3 regions of the Lysinibacillus sp. GJ-1 genome follow, and region 1 is predicted to be linked to each of the others. Evidence: riboswitches for the same ligand, from Rfam matches in the RefSeq annotation. Region 1 holds a riboswitch; each other region holds the start of a gene.

Region 1 (6,645 bases):
ATACCGACGATTTTCAGATATTTCAAGGCTGTTTTCTCTGCTTCATCTTTTGAACGTTTGAGCACCTTTACTTGCCCTACTGTACAATTTTTTAACACATTATGATTGTTAAATAAATTAAACTGTTGGAAAACCATTCCTAAATGGGTACGATAAGCTTTAATATTATGCTTTTCGTTTAAAATATTTTCCCCTTTATAAATAATTTCGCCACCATTTGGCGTTTCAAGTAAATTAATGCAACGTAAGAGTGTTGATTTACCGGAACCTGATGAACCGATTAAGCATACAACCTCTCCTTTTTCTACTTTAAAATTCACATCTTTCAACACTTGGTTACGTCCAAATGATTTACTTAAATGCTCTATTTGAATGATTGCCATTTGTTCGTCCCCCTTAGTCAATTTCCTTTAATTCTTTTTGATAAGCATCCGGTCCATCAAGGCGTTTTTCAACGTATAATAATATTCTTGATGCCGTAAATGTCATGATAAAGTACAGCACACATGCAACAAAGAATGATTCGAAATAGCGGAAGTTATTACCTGATATTGATTTCGTTTGGAAAAATAGTTCCGTTACGCCAATCACACTTAAAACAGCCGTATCTTTAATATTCATAATTAATTGGTTGCCTGTCGCCGGTAAAATATTACGCGCAACTTGTGGTAATACGACATACATCATTATTTGTACATGTCCCATCCCAATAGCAGAAGCAGCTTCGTACTGTCCTTTATCAATGGAAACAATCCCTCCACGAACAATTTCTGCCATATAAGCACCTGTATTAAGCGAAACGACTAAAATACCTGCCGTAATAAAGTGCATATCAATCCCAAAAGCAATATCTAGTCCGTAAAATACTACCATTGCTTGTACAATCATTGGTGTACCACGGAAAAATTCTACATAGCATGTCAGTATAAAATTAACACATTTTAATACATAATATTTTATACCCTTTTTACGTACTGGAATGGTATGCATAATCCCAATAAAAAATCCGATAAATGCACCAATGACTGTACTGATAATTGAAATAAGTAATGTATAATACGCACCTCGTAAAAACATTTGCCAGTTGTTTTCTATTATAGAAATGATCCAATCTAAACTCATGATGTTCCTCCTAACAACGCGTTGTTGCTTGATATCAAATATGCCTTAGCGAAATCATCTCTTCATTTGAATGATGTTGCTTTATTCAAATTATGTGATACACACCATAGACATGAGCATTTATCAGAAGGTGCTACCCTTCTATATAAACGAAAATGATTGAGGCTGCACCGCTTAATAAAAATCCTTTTTATTTCCAAGGATTCATACTTTTATATCAAAAAATAGCATACTAGAAATACTTCCAGTATACTATTTTCCATTTTGGCGCAACCTCAACGAAATTACTGTGCTGCAGGTTGTTGAAGAATTGCTTCTTCCATAATTTTTTGGCGATCATCTTCTGAAATACCTTTTAGGATTTCATTGATTTTATCTAGACTTGCATCACCTTTACGTAAACCAACTGCAATTGAAGTATTTGAAATATCTGTATCAAAGCCTTCTTCGAATGATACAAATGTAAATTTGTCATTCGCTGCTGCAGCAGAAATACCTTCTGGACGCTCTGCTACATAACCATCAATTTTGCCTGCTTCTAAAGCGACACGCATTGCAGAGAAATTCTCCATTGCTGTTTGTTTTTCTACGCCTTTAATTTGATCAATTACATTGTAGTTAGACGTATTTAACTGTGAAGTAACTTTTGCACCTGAGAAATCTTGAATAGATTTTGCATCTTCGTATTTACTACCTTTTTTAATTACCATGACGAAATCAGAAGTATAGTAGTTTTCTGTAAAATCAATTGTTTGTTTACGTTCTTTAGTTGGAGACATCCCCGCTACAATCGCATCAATTTTTTTGGATTGTAGTGCTGGAACTAAACCATCCCATTCCATTTTGACAATAACTAATTCTTTTCCTAAACCTTCAGCAATCTTTTTCGCCATTTGTACATCATAGCCGCCTGCATATTCTGCATTATCAGCAATTTTTACTGCACCATTTGAATCATCTTGCTGTGTCCAGTTAAATGGAGGATAACCTGCTTCCATACCTATGCGGAATTCTCCACCTGTTTCTTCTTTCGCCGCATCACCTGATGCTTTGTCTTCCGATTTGTCTCCAGCACCACAAGCTGCTAACAAAATCGCTGTCATTGCCGTTAACATAAATAGCAACCATTTTCTTTTCATCTAAAACTCCCCTTTTCTGTAAAAAAAATAAAGCAACTGTACAAAAAAAGACCTAAGTTTTGAACTTAGGTCTTACCTTTTATTGACAGTTGCCCAAATCCTCACTATAATTTCCATCATTCTGAGATAGCACAACCTAGTAAACTGGAATTAGATTTACTAGGACAGTCCTGCACTTATTCACTGCAGACCCAGCATAAAAGTACGAGCTCCTTTTATACTTCGGCGATATTTCCTTCTCCATTACGTCTTCGCTTGCTTTAACTCAGCAATGGACTAATAAATACCGCGCCTCTACCTCACATAGATAACAGTGAGGTTTGTTTATTTAATTGATATTTAGATATTACTATAAAGCTAGTCTATTCGTCAAGATAGTTTTATCATTTTTCTGACTAATTACAAAATTAGGTTATTATCCTTCTTAAATCCATAAATTACATCTAAGAAAGTAGAAGTGTTGTAATTATTATTTAATATTTTTCCATAAAATATTATCATGTTCAATACTACCGACAATACAAAAGATTCAGTATTTCTCTACATTTAAAAGCCTTTAGACCAATTGTATAAGGCGAAATTTCGTCTATTCCTTGAGAACCGAAGCTTCCCTATACAGGGACAACAAAAAGCCCTGCAAACCGTTAAATTTGCAGGGCTTGAACACATATTTTTCTGTATTAAGAATTTAATAATAAATCTTCTGGATTTTCAAGTAATTCTTTAACTGTTTTAAGGAAGCCTACAGAATCTTTACCATCGATAATGCGGTGGTCATAAGATAGTGCTAAGTACATCATAGGACGAATTTCTACTTCACCGTTCACTTCTACTGGACGTTTTTTAATTGAGTGCATACCTAAAATAGCAGCTTGAGTACCGTTCATAATAGGTGTTGACATTAATGAACCGAATACACCACCATTTGTAATCGTGAATGAACCGCCTTGAAGATCAGCGATACCTAATTTTTTATCGCGAGCTTTTTTAGCTAAATCTGCAATTGAATCTTCAATTTCAGCAAAGTTTTTACGGTCAGCATCGCGAACAACTGGTACTACTAAACCTTCTTCAGTTGATACAGCTACACCAATATCAAAGAAGTTATTTAAGTGAATTTCATCGCCAACGATTTGAGCATTCACATATGGGTATTTTTTAAGTGCAGCTACTACTGCTTTTGTGAAGAATGACATGAAACCAAGCTTAGAGCCAGTTGACTCAAAGAATTGTTCTTTTTTACGTGAACGTAATGCCATTACGTTTGTCATATCTACTTCATTGAATGTTGTAAGCATAGCAGTTGATTGCTTCACTTCTAATAGACGTTTAGCAATTGTTTGACGACGACGGCTCATTTTTTCAATTGTAACACGAGATTCGTCAACAGCTACTACTGCTTTTGGTGCTGCTGGCGCTGCTTGTGGCGCTACTACTGGTGCTGTACCATGAGCTGCAACGTCTTGAACACGTACACGGCCTTGTGGATCTACTGGAGATACAGCTGCAAGGTCAATACCTTTTTCACGAGCAAGTTTACGTGCTGCAGGAGACGCAATGACACGCTCACCTGAAGTTTCTTCTACAACTGGTGCTGGTGTTGGAGCTGCTGCTTGTGGCGCTGCTGGTGTTGGAGCTGCTGCAACTGGTGCTGCTGCAACTGGTGCTGGTGCTGCACCTTCGCCAGCTTCTACAACTGCGATTACTTGACCTACAAGAACAGTATCGCCTTCTTCAGCTAAAATTTGTGTTAGTACGCCAGCTTCTTCAGAGATGATTTCAGCGTTTACTTTATCTGTTTCAAGTTCAACGATAAATTCACCTTTTTCCACGCGGTCGCCCACTTTTTTAACCCACTGTGCAATACTACCTTCTGTAATCGATTCTGCTAATTCAGGGACTTTAATTTCAGCCACTTTCATTTCCTCCTTTGATTAACGTGCATAATGCACATAAAAGGGCTACCGCCTTAGGCAAGTAGCCCAGCTTCCAGTAATGTTGATATGTTTATTTAACTTTAACCGTTTCAGCCACTGCTTCTTCAATGACAGCAGACTGAGCTGCTTTATGAGAATCTGCATCGCCTTCTGAAGTTGAGCTCATTGCAGGACGACCTACATAACGAAGCTTTTTACCTTCAGATAGCTCATATAATGTTTCTAATGCGTAATTCCAAGCACCTTGGTTTTTAGGTTCTTCTTGCACCCATGCAATTTCTTTTACATTTGGATACTTAGCAATAATATCAGCTACTTGCGCTGTTGGGAATGGGTAAAGTTGTTCTACACGCACAATGTGTAAGTGATCGAAGCCTTCTCCATCTTTTACGCGGTCTGCTAAATCGATCATTACTTTACCAGTACCTAATACAATACGCTCAACAGATTCCGTTTTTGTACCTAATCCTGGTTGCTCAATTACTTCTTGGAATGAACCATCTGCTAATTGCTCAGCACTTGCTGCTGCCAATGGATGACGAAGTAAAGATTTTGGTGATACAACAACTAATGGGCGTACACCCTCTGTTTCTAACATTGCTGCTTGACGGCGTAATAAGTGGTAGTAGTTACCTGCATTCGAGCAGTTCGCAACAAACCAGTTATTTTCTGCTGACATTTGTAAATAACGTTCCATACGACTTGAAGAGTGTTCAGGACCTTGACCTTCATAACCATGTGGTAAAAGGATGACAAAGCCTGATTTTTGACCCCATTTAGAACGTGCACCTGAAATGAAGTTATCAAACATCACCTGTGCCATGTTTGCAAAGTCACCAAATTGTGCTTCCCAAACAGATAAAACATTGCCTTTTTCTAGATTGTAACCGTATTCAAAGCCTACAACTCCAGCTTCAGTTAATGGAGAGTTGTGAACTGTAAATGAAGCATTTGCACCTGAGATATGGTGAAGTGGTGTAAATACATTGCCGTTATTTTTGTCATGTAATACTAAATGACGTTGTGAGAATGTACCACGTTGCGCATCTTGACCAGTAAAACGAACAGGTGTGCCATCTTGAATAATTGTTGCATATGCTAATGTTTCAGCATGACCCCAGTCAATTTTAGCAGAAGTAAATGCATCGCGACGTTTTTCTAAAATTTTACCTAATTTCTTTTGTGGCTCGAAGTTTTGTTCAAACACTAAAAGTTCTTCGTTTATTGTTTGTAAACGTTCAGCACCTACTGCTGTATCAATTTGTGGGAATTCAATTTTTAATTCTTCTGGCATCTCTATCTGTTTATGTTCATCTTTAGCTGCCATTTCTTTTACATGATCGTAAGCCACTTGCATTTCAGCATAGATTGCTGCATCAAGTGCTGCTACTTCATCAGCAGTAACTAGGCCTTCAGACACTAATTGCGCACCATACAATGTACGAATTGTATCATGTTTTGCAACAAGTTTATATGTTTCTGGATTTGTTACAGTTGGGTCATCTGTTTCATTGTGACCATGTCGACGGTAACCAATTAAGTCAACAATAATATCTTTACCGAATTTTTGGCGATAGTTAGCAGCAAAACGACCTACTTGTGCTACAGCTTCTGGGCTATCTGCATTAACATGTACAACTGGTACTTCGTAACCTTTTGCTGGGTCAGAAGAATAAACAGATGAACGTGAGTCTTGTAGTTCCGTAGTGAAACCAATCATATTGTTCGCAATGATATGAATTGTACCACCAGTTGAGAAACCTTCAGTTTTAGAATAGTTTAACACTTCTGTTACAATACCTTGACCTGGGAATGCAGCGTCACCATGCACAAGAATACCTAGTCCTTTTGCTGGGTTATGCACAGCTTGCCCTGGCTTAGATGTCTCATCTTGTGTTGCACGAGTAGAACCTAATACTACCGGATTTCCAACTTCTAAGTGTGAAGGGTTATACGCTAGTTTGACATTCATACCTGATTCACGTGTATAAGAAGCACCCATGTGGTATTTCACATCACCAGTCCAACCTTTTGTAATTTCAAGTCGACCGTGCTCTGGCATAAATAAATCGTTTGAAACATGTGCAAAGTCAGAGAACATCATGTCATATGGCTTATTTAAAATATGTGTTAGCACATTTAGACGACCACGGTGTGCCATACCAATACGAACATTTTCTACTTTGTTCGCTTCTACTGTTTTTAAAATTTCATCAAAAAGGACGATTTGAGTATCTAAACCTTCACCTGAGAAACGTTTTTGACCAACAAATGTTTTGTGAATAAATTTCTCAAAGTTCTCAACACGTGTTAAACGGTCTAATAACGCTTTTTTCTCATCTGAAGATAGTGCTTGTTTTAAAGAACCAGATTCAATTTGAGTTTGAATCCAATCACGTTCTTCAGTTACGACAACATGCCCATATTCAAAAGCTATTTTATCTGTA
Region 2 (6,645 bases), 2.2 Mb from region 1:
TAGCTATAGAATAGTAGTATCATTATTTTCCTATAGGAAACTTTATTTCACTTACGATACTTTTTGAAACGAGGGAACAACATGGCCTATATACCGATTAATAAGTCGGCAGCCGAAGCTGTTTTAGATGGCGACATAAAAGGCTGGCAACGGATTTTACCCTTTCTAGGTCCGGCATTTATTGCAGCGGTTGCCTATATAGATCCCGGCAACTTTGCCACAAATATTACGGCTGGCTCACAGTACGGTTATTTACTTCTTTGGGTTATTGCCTTTTCCAACTTAATGGCTGTACTAATTCAATCTTTATCAGCAAAACTTGGCATTGCAACAGGAAAAAATTTGCCGGAAATAGCAAGAGAGAACTTTTCTAAAAAAACTTCAATATTTTTATGGATACAGGCTGAACTTGTAATTATCGCAACTGATCTTGCAGAGTTTATCGGTGCTGCCCTCGGTCTATATTTATTATTTAACATCCCAATGCTACCAGCGGCACTAATTACGGCAGTCGGCTCATTCGCCATTTTAGAGCTACAACGCAGAGGTTTTAGAGCTTTCGAAGCTGGTATTTCTGGTATGGTGCTAATTGTAGTGCTCGCATTTGCGTTCCAGACATTTTTAGCCCAACCAAATTGGGGTGAAGTGACACTCGGAATGCTGACACCACATTTCGATGGAGTCGATTCCCTATTACTTGCAACAGGTATTTTAGGAGCTACTGTTATGCCGCATGCAATCTATTTACATTCTTCCTTAACACAAAATCGCGTTATTGGTCGTAATGACAATGAAAAACGACGTATTTTCCGTTTCGAGTTTATTGATATTGTAATTGCAATGATTATTGCTGGGGCGATTAATATGAGCATGCTGATTATTGCAGCAGCGGTGTTTCATACGCAAGGATTAGTAGTTGAGGATTTAGACATTGCCTATAATGGATTACGAGATGCACTTTACCTATGGCAGCCGTTTCTTTCGTTGGTCTTCTTATTGCAGGGCTTGCAAGTTCTTCTGTTGGTACACTAGCAGGAGATGTTGTCATGCAAGGCTTTATCCAACGTAGAATTCCTCTCTATTTGCGCAGAGCCATTACAATGATTCCACCATTGGTCATTATTGCATCTGGCGTCAATGCAACCTATGCGCTTGTATTAAGCCAAGTAATCCTGTCATTCGGTATTGCCTTTGCGCTTATCCCGCTTGTGATGTTCACAAGTAAAAAGGACATTATGGGTAGCCTCGTCAATCACCGTATCACAACAACTCTTGGCTGGTGTGTCGTTGTCATCGTCGTAGCGTTAAATATCTACCTATTATGGGAAACGCTATTTGCTTAATATAATAAAGATGAAATAATAGAAAAAGTGTTAAAGTGACTGCGTCACTTTAACACTTTTTGCTATGACAATTAGCTGTTACTGCGAGGTTCATTGTCAAATAGATGTGTACAACAAAAATAAAAACTGCCCTAACATTTAGGACAGTTCTCATTATTATTTTTCCACTTTTAAATCGCATTTTTGTAGTGGAATCATTTTTGTTTTATGTTTTATTTTATAGCCTAGCCACAGTATAACAAAGAGTGGGATACCAATATATGAAACAAGCACGCCATACCAGTCAATTGAATCACCCGTGAATGCTGTATAGTTTTGGCCAATGACAACAATCATACATACGGTGAAAGCAAAGAGCGGACCAAATGGATATAGCTTTGCCTTGTATGGTAGTAATTTCGGATCCAGCCCTTGTGCTTCAAACGCTCGACGGAAGCGATAATGGCTAAAGGCAATACCAAGCCATGCAATGAAGCCTGACATCCCAGAAGCGTTTAGAAGCCACATATAGACAACGCCATCACCAAAAAATGATGCTAAAAATGCTAGACAGCCTACTGCCAATGTAAGCAGTAATGCATAAATTGGAATGCCACGACGGCTTAATTTTGTGAAAATTTTAGGTGCATGTCCATCTACCGCTAATTGCCATAACATGCGGGATGATGCATATAAACCAGAGTTACCTGCAGACAACATTGCAGTTAAAATAATTGCATTCATTAATGAGGCAGCAAAAGCAATGCCTAAGCGATCGAATACTAATGTAAATGGAGATACCGCAATATCTTCAGATAATAAACGCGAATCCGTAAATGGAATCAACATCCCAATCGCCGCAATAGCTAAAATATAAAATAAAATAATACGCCAGAAGACAGATTTTACAGCCTTTGGAATATTCTTTCCAGGGTCATCCGTTTCTCCAGCAGTGATACCTAATAATTCTGTTCCTTGGAACGAGAAACCAGCTGCTAAAAATATACCGAATGTTGCAAGGAAGCCACCATGGAATGGACCATCACTTATAAAGAAATTCGTGAAACCAACCGGTGCTTGCCCTCCTAAAATACCAAAAATCATCAATAGGCTGACGATAATAAAAACAACAACAGTCGCCACTTTTATCATGGCAAACCAATATTCACTTTCACCATAGCTTCTAACAGATAGTAAATTGAATGTTAGTACAATCACAATAAATACTACTGTCCATAGTGCAGAGGAACTGTCAGGAAACCAATACTTCATAATAAGCGAAACAGCTGCAATTTCTGCTGCAATTGTGATCGCCCAGTTATACCAGTAGTTCCAACCAAGGGCAAAGCCAAGTGCAGGATCTACGAATTTTGTTGCATACGTACTAAATGAACCCGATGACGGCATATAGGCTGCCATTTCGCCCAGGCTAGTCATTAAAAAGTACACCATTATACCGATTAATGCGTAAGCAAGTAGTGCACCACCTGGTCCAGCCTGTGCAATAGCGCCACCGCTTGCTAAAAATAGCCCAGTCCCAATTGTACCGCCTAATGAAATCATCGTAATATGACGGCTTTTTAATTCTTTTTCAGCTTCGGTGCTTTATGGTAAGCTGATTAACTTTTATCTCACTCACGTTAAAGCTTCCTTCCTTTTATAAGAGGCAAAAAAATGCCATCACATGAACGTTGTGATGGCTAAGTAAATCCTCTGTTTCTTCAAAATGATAGCGCAACACGTTGTCCAACGTGACAGTTCTGTTCCTTTCGGAGACAGCCCCAGCATGAGGTTTTCAAGTCCCCTCACACTTCGGCGATATTTCCTTTCAGCTAACATCTTTAATGCTTGTCATTTCCATTAGCGTACTCATAAATACCGCGACCTCTACCTCAATACAAACATGAGGCATATAATTATTAAATTTATGATGTCTCTTAGTTTAACATACGACCTTAGACATTTCAATAAAACCATTAATGTTCCGTATTTTATGAATTTTCTACTATTTTTAATAGTGTGATAAAGTGTTATAGTGGTTCGAATTATAATTGTTCTATCAGGGAGGTACAAGTTTTGACAACGAACGAACAATCTACTTATCCTAGCAAAAAGATTAACTGGAAGGGAACAACCCTACTGTTGGTCATCGGTGTAATTTTTCTAGCATCTACATTACGTATGCCCTTAACAGTTGTAGGTCCAATTATATCCTTTATACGTGAAGATCTCGGTATATCCAATGTACTTGCAGGCTTCCTTACAACGATACCATTACTTGCATTCGCAATAGTATCCCCTTTTGCACCAGTAGTTGCAAGAAAACTCGGACTTGAATTAACACTATTTTTATCAACAATTTTATTAGCAGTAGGAATTGTCCTGCGTTCACTTGGGACAACGGGATTACTCGTATTTGGTACAATGATTATTGGTGTCGCCATTTCATTCGGTAACGTCCTTATTCCAGGTCTACTAAAATTAAAATTTCCATATCATGTTGGTTTACTAATGGCGTTTTATACAATGTCTATGAATTTAACGGCGGGAATCGGTGCTGGTATTAGCTATCCTATAGCGAATGCAGTACTGGGCTGGCAAGGTGCACTTGCTATTGCCCTAGCGCTAGTCATATTAACAATTGTGATTTGGTTACCCCAATTAAAGTTTAATAAACCTGAGCCAACTGTAGTCTCTACAAAAGCGCGTATACCATTGTGGAAATCACCAGTTACTTGGGCAGTTACTGGGGCAATGGGGCTACAATCGTTATTATTTTATACTACCGCAGCTTGGATTCCTGAAATTTATATTGCACAAGGCGTAGCCGCTGATCGTGCGGGTTGGATGTTTTCCATCATGCAAATTTCACAAGTGCCTATGGCATTAGTTGTGCCTATCATTGCTAGCAAAATGACATCTCAGCGACCACTCGTTTTAATGTTTACAGCATTTTATGTCATCGGTTTTACAGGCGTTGTGATGGAATGGACTAGTCTTGCTGTGTTATGGATGATATTGCTTGGTTTAGCAGGTGGGGCTTCATTTGCACTTGCCATGATGTTCTTTACATTACGTACACGTACAGCTTTTGAGGCGGCAGATTTATCTGGCTTTGCACAATCATTAGGTTATTTATTAGCCGCAGTTGGTCCAATTTTATTTGGCTATTTACATGATTTATTTGGCGGCTGGGATATCGCTGGGTGGCTATTTGTTGCCGTTACAGCTCTACTCTTCTTCTGTTCATTTAGAGCTTCTAAAAATGAATATATCAATTAATACGAGGCAGTTCATTTTCTACAATGAGCTGCCTCTTCATCATTAGTATGGGGGTTTTTGGTAAAAATAATTAGGTGTATGATAGACATTTACATACGGCTTATGGAAAATATGTGTCGTTGCAGGCGACAATGGTGGAATCAACCAAGTCCAGTTGCCTGTTAAATCGCGCCCTGCCTTGTGCTCTGCTTCTTCAAATAGCTTAAATTGCTGTGCTGCGGTATGATGATCAACAATACTTACGCCATCTTCTTTAAAGGAATGAAGAACAGCAATATTTAATTCTACTAGCGCACGATCACGCCAAAGAGATGCTTGCTTTGTTGTATCAAGATTAAAAATTTCTGCTATCTTCGGTAACATATCATAACGATCATGATCAGCTAAATTCCGTGCTCCAATTTCTGTCCCCATATACCAGCCATTAAAGGGGGCTGCCTGAAAGTCAATACCCGCCATTTGAAAGCGCATGCTCGATATAATTGGCACCGCATACCACTTCATTCCTAGTTCTTCTACCTTAGGATGTTCAGGGTGACGAATCACAACCTCTAATACATCACCACTTGGGATTGGAAACCATTGCGGTTTTCGGCTATCTACTTGAATCACGAGTGGTAGCACATCAAATGCTGTTCTTGCTCCCTGCCAGCCAAGTGACTCGCACACTTTTGTAAATGGCACCGAATGGGAATCACCAATAATCCCTGCTTCTGTTTCATAACCTGCATAACGTATAAGCTGGTGATTCCATATTTTTACTCTATCAGAGGCAAATACCGTTATAGTCGGACGAATCTTACCGCCATTTGTTGCATATCGAATATGGTGAAGTAATTTCTCAAAAATAGCATGCTCATCTAAAACCTCACGAGCATCCTCAACATGAAGTGATTGCCAAAATAATCTCCCAATACATTTATTACTATTACGCCATGCTACTCTTGCGCCAAAAGTAAGCTCTTCCGTTGTAGGAATATATGCTCCCTCTGTGACAACTTGCTGTAATCTATTTGTAAGCCATTGTTCTGACTCATTTTGTTCCAATTGATAAAGTGCTAAAAAACGTTGTACCTCTTGTAAATTCATATCGTTTTCCTCCATCTATCCCCATATTAGATGAACAGCATACAATTCACCACGAAAAAATCCGTAAGAAAACATACATCTTTTATATATGAAATACTTTGTTCAAATTTAAAACGGCAAATTAAAAGTTAGATGATTTACACAATACTTAATGCCTTAATGACAATAATTAAATGCTTAAAAAACAAAAAAAAGCATGTAGCAAAATTTGCTACATGCTTGATGACCTACGGGATTCGAACCCGTGTTACCGCCGTGAAAGGGCGGTGTCTTAACCGCTTGACCAAGGTAGTGGCTCCGAAGGCAGGACTCGAACCTGCGACAACCTGATTAACAGTCAGGTGCTACTACCAACTGAGCTACTTCGGAATAATTTTAAAATGGTATAAATGGACTCGAACCATCGACCTCACGCTTATCAGGCGTGCGCTCTAACCAGCTGAGCTATAGACCTCTTGGAGCGGGTGATGAGAATCGAACTCACGACATCAGCTTGGAAGGCTGAGGTTTTACCATTAAACTACACCCGCAAAAATGATGGGTCAGGACGGAATCGAACCGCCGACACTTAGAGCTTCAATCTAATGCTCTACCAACTGAGCTACTGACCCGGAAAATGGAGGAGGTAGAGGGATTCGAACCCCGCGCGGTGTTACCCGCCTGTCGGTTTTCAAGACCGATCCCTTCAGCCAGACTTGGGTATACCTCCGGAATAAAACAATTATGGTGGAGCCTAGCGGGATCGAACCGCTGACCTCCTGCGTGCAAGGCAGGCGCTCTCCCAGCTGAGCTAAGGCCCTATTTGTTAAAAAGATGGTCGGAATGACAGGATTCGAACCTACGACCCCTTGGTCCCAAACCAAGTGCTCTACCAAGCTGAGCTACATTCCGTTCATTTATTGGCGCGCCCGGCAGGAGTCGAACCCACAACCTTCTGATCCGTAGTCAGACG
Region 3 (6,645 bases), 1.0 Mb from region 1:
TCGCAGCAGGTATTTCTGGGGCTATCCAACATTTAGCGGGTATGTCAAACTCAAAAGTCATTGTAGCGATTAATAAAGATCCTGAGGCAAATATCTTTAAAGTAGCAGACTACGGTATCGTAGGCGATTTATTCGAAGTGATTCCATTGCTAATTGAAGAATTTAAAGCGTTAAAAGTGAACGCATAAGCTAGGGGTCTTCCCTAGCTTTTTTAATGCTTGAGAGAAGAAAAAATGGGGAATAGTAAAATAGGGGAACAGGATGCCGATTGTACGTAAAGCCTAAATTAGACATTGCAGGCAGATTGTTCGCTCAACATAAATTAACCATGCTATACTACAAACATAGTAAGTTTAAGGAGGATTTCAAATGGCAATTGTACATGCAACAGATGCGACGTTCCAAGATGATATTAAAGAAGGCTTAGTATTAGTCGACTTTTGGGCTGCTTGGTGTGGACCATGTAAAATGATTGGACCAGTTCTTGAAGAAATGGATGCTGCGGGTAGTGCTGCTAAAATCGTCAAAGTTGACGTAGATAACAACCAAGGTACTGCTGCACAATACCAAATCATGTCTATTCCTTCACTGCTTTTATTCAAAAATGGTGAATTAGTAGACAAAACTGTTGGTTTCCAACCAAAAGAAGCATTAGAAGCTTTCATCGCAAAACATGCTTAATTTGTAAAAAAAGAGCTGAGCCATCTTTAGATGTGCTCGGCTTTTTTTCGTTATATAATAAAAGAGAAGCAACCGTTAAATGGTGATATTTGATATCCGTTTAGGCATCGCAAATGGCACTTTTATTTAGCATCAAAAAAAGGGGGGCAGGTAGGCGATGAATGATTTAATTAAACGAAAGCTTGATATTTTACCAGATCAGCCTGGCTGCTATTTGATGAAAGATCGACAAGGGACAATTATTTATGTAGGTAAGGCAAAGGTGCTAAAAAATCGAGTGCGCTCCTATTTTACAGGAACACACGAAGGCAAAACACAACGCCTTGTTGGCGAAATTGAAGATTTTGAGTATATTGTGACTTCATCTAATTTGGAGGCACTTATTTTAGAGTTGAACCTTATAAAGCTACACGATCCTAAATACAATATCATGCTTACGGATGATAAAACATATCCGTATTTAAAAATTACGAACGAGAAACATCCACGACTTATTACAACACGTAAAGTAAAAAAAGATAAGGCAAAATATTTTGGTCCTTATCCAAATGCGTATGCAGCAAGTGAGACGAAAAAGCTACTGGATAGACTATATCCGCTGCGAAAATGTGTGCAATTACCAACCAAGGTTTGCTTGTACTATCATATGGGACAGTGCTTAGCTCCATGTGTAAAGGATATTGATGCTCACATCTATCACGATATGATTGAAGATATGACGAAGTTCTTAAATGGCGGCGTTGAGGCAGTAAAAAAAGAACTTGAGGACAAGATGCTAGTCGCGGCAGAGCAACTAGAATTCGAGCGAGCAAAGGAGTTCCGCGATCAAATTGCACATATTGAGACGGTTATGCAAAAACAAAAAATCGTGTCTAGTGATACGACCAACCGCGATGTCTTTGGTTATGCGGTTGAAAAAGGTTGGATGTGTGTGCAAGTGTTTTTCGTTCGTCAAGGCAAGTTAATTGAACGGGATGTCTCCATTTTCCCAATTTATCAGGACGTGGAGGAAGAATTTTTAACGTTTGTCGGACGCTTTTATGAAAAGCTAGAGCATATTAAACCGAAAGAAATTTTCATTCCACAGGCTATTGATGCGGCAATTTTAACCGAATTATTAGAGGTTAAAGTACTGACACCGAAGCGAGGGCAAAAGAAAGAGCTAGTTGATTTGGCTATGAAAAATGCGGAAATTGCTGTGGCTGCTAAATTCCAATTGATTGAGCGACAAGAAGAACGTACAATTGGCGCATGCGAGGCACTAGGCGAAGCAATGGGCATTTCAGCACCATTGCGCATTGAAGCATTCGATAATAGCCATATGCATGGTACGGATGCGGTATCAGCAATGGTTGTTTTTATTGATGGTAAACCGGCAAAGAAAGAATATCGTAAATACAAAACACGAACAGCCGCAAAACATGACGATTACGGGGCAATGCAGGAAGTGATACGCCGCCGTTACACGAGGGTATTAAAAGAAGGCTTGCCATTGCCCGATTTAGTGCTAATAGATGGCGGTAAAGGACAGATGGAAGTGGCACGAGAAGTGTTGGAAGATGAACTTGGTCTTGTTATTCCAATCGCTGGTTTAGCAAAAGATGATAAGCATAATACATCTCAGCTCTTGTTCGGTGATCCGCCTGATGTTATCGCATTAAAACGAACGAGTGATGGCTTTTATTTACTTCAACGTATTCAGGATGAAGTGCACCGTTTTGCTATTACATTCCTACGGCAACAACATGAAAAAAATGCGATTCAATCTGTACTCGATGGCATTGAAGGTGTTGGACCGAAACGAAAGCAACAGCTATTGAAGCATTTTGGCTCAGTTAAAAAGATTCGTGAGGCGAGTGAGCTTGCCCTTCAAGAAGCAGGAATGCCTGCAAACTTAGCGAACATTATTTACACTTATTTTCAGCAGCAGACGTTGTCAAAGGATTAGACATATGCTAATGTTGGAATAGAACATAGCAATGGTAATACCATTATGTTCTAACAATCCTTGTATGAACGATTGTGCAATAAAGCATAATAACGAAGTATTTTCATAAAAGGTAAAATTACATTTCACTATTTTAAGTGATGATAGAGGTGCAAGGTTCAATAGTAGTACATCGAAGGATGGACAAATCCAGTGATGATGTGTGAAAGGGGAGCTTGCCGAAGTGAAGTATCGTTGTTCCGATACTTTGCTGGTTTTGCATTTAACAGATGTAGGACTGTCGAATCTTGACGTTTCGGAGAGCTATCACACATGCGCAAGCTATTTTATTGTACATGTTGCAGGCAGCTTTCACGTTATGTGATGGCTGCCTTTTTGCTGTTCTAGAAACGAATCTAAAAAAGGAGAATGATGAAAATGGCAAGTATTGTATTGAAATTTGGTGGACCTGCAATCGCCTCAACAGAGCGGATTCAGGAGGTCGCTAAAATTGCAATGGCAAAAAAAGAGCGTGGCTATGATGTAGTAGTAGTGACAGCAGCGATGGGCCGTACAGCTAAAGACTTAACGAAAATGGTACGTGCATTATCAGATGATGCCTCTAAGCGTGAGATGGATGTACTGTTATCGACGAGCTCGCAACTATCAAGTGCACTATTTGCGATTGCTTTGCAAGAGGCCTGTTATGATGCAGTGTCATTAACTGGCTGGCAAGCTGGTGTGCAGACAGATGCAAAACATTTTAATGCACGTATTGATCAAATCGATGTTCGTCGCATGCAAGAGCATATGACACAAGGACAAATTGTTGTTATTGCTGGGGAACAAGGGATGAATACTGCCAACAATATTACAACACTTGGAAAGGGTGGAGCAGAAACGACAGCAGTAGCCATTGCAGCAGCATTAGATGCAGAGCGTGTTGAGATTTATACAAATGTCGATGGTGTCTATACAGCTGATCCAAGTCATATTGAAAAAGCGAGAAAGTTACAGGCGATTTCCTATGATGAAATGTTGGAACTTTCGCATTTAGGATCACATATTCTACATCCACGTGCAGTGGAGTTAGCAAAAAAATTTCAAATCCCGGTGATTATTCGTTCAAGTGTAGTGGATACAGTAGGTACTTTATTAAAGGAGGAAGTTGAAATGGAGAAAAATTTAATTGTACGTGGTGTTGCTTTCGAAGCAGATATTATTCGTTTAACAATTGGCTATGATACATATTCAACTGCATCGTTAGCAGATATGTTTGCGATACTGGCAGAAAACCGCATTAATGTTGATATTATTGTTCAAGCTATTATTGAAGGTGTGAAACCATCTGTATCCTTTACCATTTTAAAAGAGGAATTTGCTGAAGCTTTACGAGTGTTAGAAAATAGTAAATTGTCACTTGGTTTTAGCTTTGCCGATTTTGAAATCGGCTTAGCGAAAGTGTCGATTATTGGATCTGGAATGGCATCGAATCCTGGAGTAGCTGCCAGAATGTTTGATCGCTTACGTCGAGAGGATATTCCAGTAAAAATGGTGAGTACGTCGGAAATTAAAGTCTCTGTTGTTGTGCCGCAAGACGAAATGATTCGAGCTGCTAATGCATTACATGAGGAGTTTAATTTAGAAGAAGAAATTCACAAACAGTAACTACTATATAAAATGATAAAAGGCATCAAGAGTAACATCTTGTTGCCTTTTGTCCCCACGTATAAGGTTTGTTCTAACAAAAGAATCCTTTAAACGTTTATTCATTTGTTATTGTATTCATAATACGTTCTTTAACATCCCATTTGACTGTAAACGTGACAAGCTGTTGTTTTTCACGCTTCTCATCATAACATTCAGTCAAGTAACCTTTTACTTGCTGAATTTGTTCAGCAATAAAGCCTGCTTCAAGTCTAAAGCTACGATTTTGAATTTGTAAAAGGGTTGGTTCATTCATTAAATGGAAAATGCGCCCATCTTTAGACTCCTTTGTCAATACTAGAGTACCCCAGCACGCATCTGCGAAAAATGCGATAAGTTCATCTTGACTTTTACAAGGAAACTTCCGCGCAAGCTCCTTGCCAGCCCAATATAGTACGTCATCCTCATGTTTACCAAGTATTGAAGATAGGACATGATCACGAATTAACTCATATCCAAATGATGAGATAGTATTAGATGGATTATTTAACATAGAAATCCTTCTTTCTTAGAATTTTCTTATAATTTAGCACCAATAAAGTAATGATAGATTTTTCGAGAAGAAACGACACGTTATGTACTAGATTACTTCTTTAATAAGGTCTAGCAAAAACTCTATGTTACCTTGACGCTCGTAGCTCTTGAGAGTACAATAAACATGTCATAATATTGTACCATGATGAAATACACAGTCAATGGAGTATCATTTACAAAATGATGACTTCTTTTGTTGTGCTATTTTAAGTACTAAGGGGGGTAACAGTCTTGTCGAAAGATCGAGAGTTTTTATGGCGTCGCTTACATTCTCTACTTGGGATCATTCCAGTAGGTCTGTTTTTAACGATGCACCTATTCATTAACTTTACAGCAACAGGCGGAGCAGAAAGTTACAATGATGCTACCGCAGTAATGGAAAAAATTCCATTTCTTATCCTAGTTGAGTGGATTGTCATCTACATTCCATTAATGTTCCACGCATTTTATGGTGTGTTCATTGCATTCACAGCTACACCAAATACAGGGCGTTTCAGCACATACCGTAACTGGATGTTCTCATTACAACGCTTCACAGGTGTATTTTTAGTAATTTTCATTGCATGGCATATTTTCCAAACTCGTATTCAAAAAGCGCTTGGTACACACGTTGATTACGACATGATGGCAAATATCGTTGCAAATCCATTTATGCTTGGATTCTACATTGTTGGTATTTTATCAGCAACTTTCCACTTAACAAATGGTTTGTGGTCATTCTTAGTAAGCTGGGGTATTACACAATCACCACAGTCTCAAAAGATTGCTACTTATGTAACAAACGTTCTTTTCGTAATTCTAAGTGTAGTTGGTGTGGCTGCTATTTTAGCTTTCGTATAATTCAATAGAAGCTACTATAAGAGTACATGCAATCATTGCAATTTTTTAAGAGGAGTGAGAAATAATCATGGCGAAAAGCAAAATAATTGTTGTCGGCGGCGGTTTAGCTGGTCTGATGGCAACGATTAAAGCAGCTGAAGTTGGTACTGAAGTTGATTTATTCTCATTAGTTCCTGTAAAACGCTCACACTCTGTATGTGCGCAAGGCGGAATTAATGGTGCCGTAAATACAAAAGGTGAAGGGGATTCTCCTTGGATTCACTTTGATGATACAGTATATGGTGGGGATTTCTTAGCGAACCAACCACCAGTTAAAGGTATGTGTGATGCTGCCCCTGGTATTATTCACTTAATGGACCGTATGGGTGTAATGTTCAACCGTACACCAGAAGGTTTACTTGATTTCCGCCGTTTCGGTGGTACGTTAATGCACCGTACAGCATTCTCAGGTGCTACAACTGGTCAGCAATTACTATACGCGTTGGACGAGCAAGTTCGTTCTCACGAAGTAGCTGGTTTAGTTAACAAATATGAACACTGGGAATTCCTTGGTGTTGTTATCGATGATGACGGCGTTTGCCGCGGTATCGTCGCACAAAATATGCGTACAGAAGAAATTCAATCATTCCGTGCAGACGCTGTTATTATGGCGACTGGTGGCCCTGGTATTATCTTCGGTAAAACAACAAACTCTGTTATTAACACAGGTTCTGCTGCTTCTATCGTATACCAACAAGGTGCTTCATACGCGAATGGTGAGTTCATTCAAATTCACCCAACAGCGATTCCTGGGGACGACAAAAACCGTCTAATGTCAGAATCTGCTCGTGGTGAAGGTGGCCGTATTTGGACATATAAAGACGGTAAACCTTGGTACTTCTTAGAAGAAAAATACCCTGCATATGGTAACTTAGTACCACGTGATATCGCAACACGTGAAATTTTCGACGTTTGTG

What was found. A riboswitch is a leader RNA that binds a small molecule or an ion and turns the genes downstream of it on or off. The one in region 1 is predicted to bind lysine.
Region 2: another riboswitch for lysine. It lies ahead of LO754_RS01110 (amino acid permease); the one in region 1 lies ahead of LO754_RS11675 (transporter substrate-binding domain-containing protein).
Region 3: another riboswitch for lysine. It lies ahead of LO754_RS17095 (aspartate kinase); the one in region 1 lies ahead of LO754_RS11675 (transporter substrate-binding domain-containing protein).

Annotation. Positions count from the first base shown of each region.
Region 1 covers NZ_CP088912.1:2,422,128-2,428,772, forward strand. Annotated here, with positions in the region: gene LO754_RS11665 (amino acid ABC transporter ATP-binding protein) at 1-383, opposite strand, end outside; gene LO754_RS11670 (amino acid ABC transporter permease) at 397-1,122, opposite strand; gene LO754_RS11675 (transporter substrate-binding domain-containing protein) at 1,407-2,261, opposite strand; lysine riboswitch at 2,381-2,566, opposite strand; gene odhB (2-oxoglutarate dehydrogenase complex dihydrolipoyllysine-residue succinyltransferase) at 2,942-4,177, opposite strand; gene LO754_RS11685 (2-oxoglutarate dehydrogenase E1 component) at 4,269-6,645, opposite strand, start outside.
Region 2 covers NZ_CP088912.1:228,121-234,765, reverse strand. Annotated here, with positions in the region: partial or broken gene LO754_RS01115 (Nramp family divalent metal transporter) at 82-1,299, shown strand; gene LO754_RS01110 (amino acid permease) at 1,500-2,885, opposite strand; lysine riboswitch at 3,045-3,220, opposite strand; gene LO754_RS01105 (CynX/NimT family MFS transporter) at 3,399-4,604, shown strand; gene LO754_RS01100 (nitric oxide synthase oxygenase) at 4,647-5,693, opposite strand; tRNA gene LO754_RS01095 (tRNA-Glu) at 5,917-5,981, opposite strand; tRNA gene LO754_RS01090 (tRNA-Asn) at 5,986-6,062, opposite strand; tRNA gene LO754_RS01085 (tRNA-Ile) at 6,074-6,147, opposite strand; tRNA gene LO754_RS01080 (tRNA-Gly) at 6,150-6,223, opposite strand; tRNA gene LO754_RS01075 (tRNA-Phe) at 6,232-6,304, opposite strand; tRNA gene LO754_RS01070 (tRNA-Ser) at 6,311-6,402, opposite strand; tRNA gene LO754_RS01065 (tRNA-Pro) at 6,508-6,584, opposite strand; tRNA gene LO754_RS01060 (tRNA-Arg) at 6,594-6,645, opposite strand, start outside.
Region 3 covers NZ_CP088912.1:3,447,675-3,454,319, reverse strand. Annotated here, with positions in the region: gene LO754_RS17110 (electron transfer flavoprotein subunit alpha/FixB family protein) at 1-188, shown strand, start outside; gene trxA (thioredoxin) at 370-681, shown strand; gene uvrC (excinuclease ABC subunit UvrC) at 839-2,629, shown strand; lysine riboswitch at 2,766-2,943, shown strand; gene LO754_RS17095 (aspartate kinase) at 3,047-4,276, shown strand; gene LO754_RS17090 (YslB family protein) at 4,374-4,808, opposite strand; gene LO754_RS17085 (succinate dehydrogenase cytochrome b558 subunit) at 5,081-5,689, shown strand; gene sdhA (succinate dehydrogenase flavoprotein subunit) at 5,757-6,645, shown strand, end outside.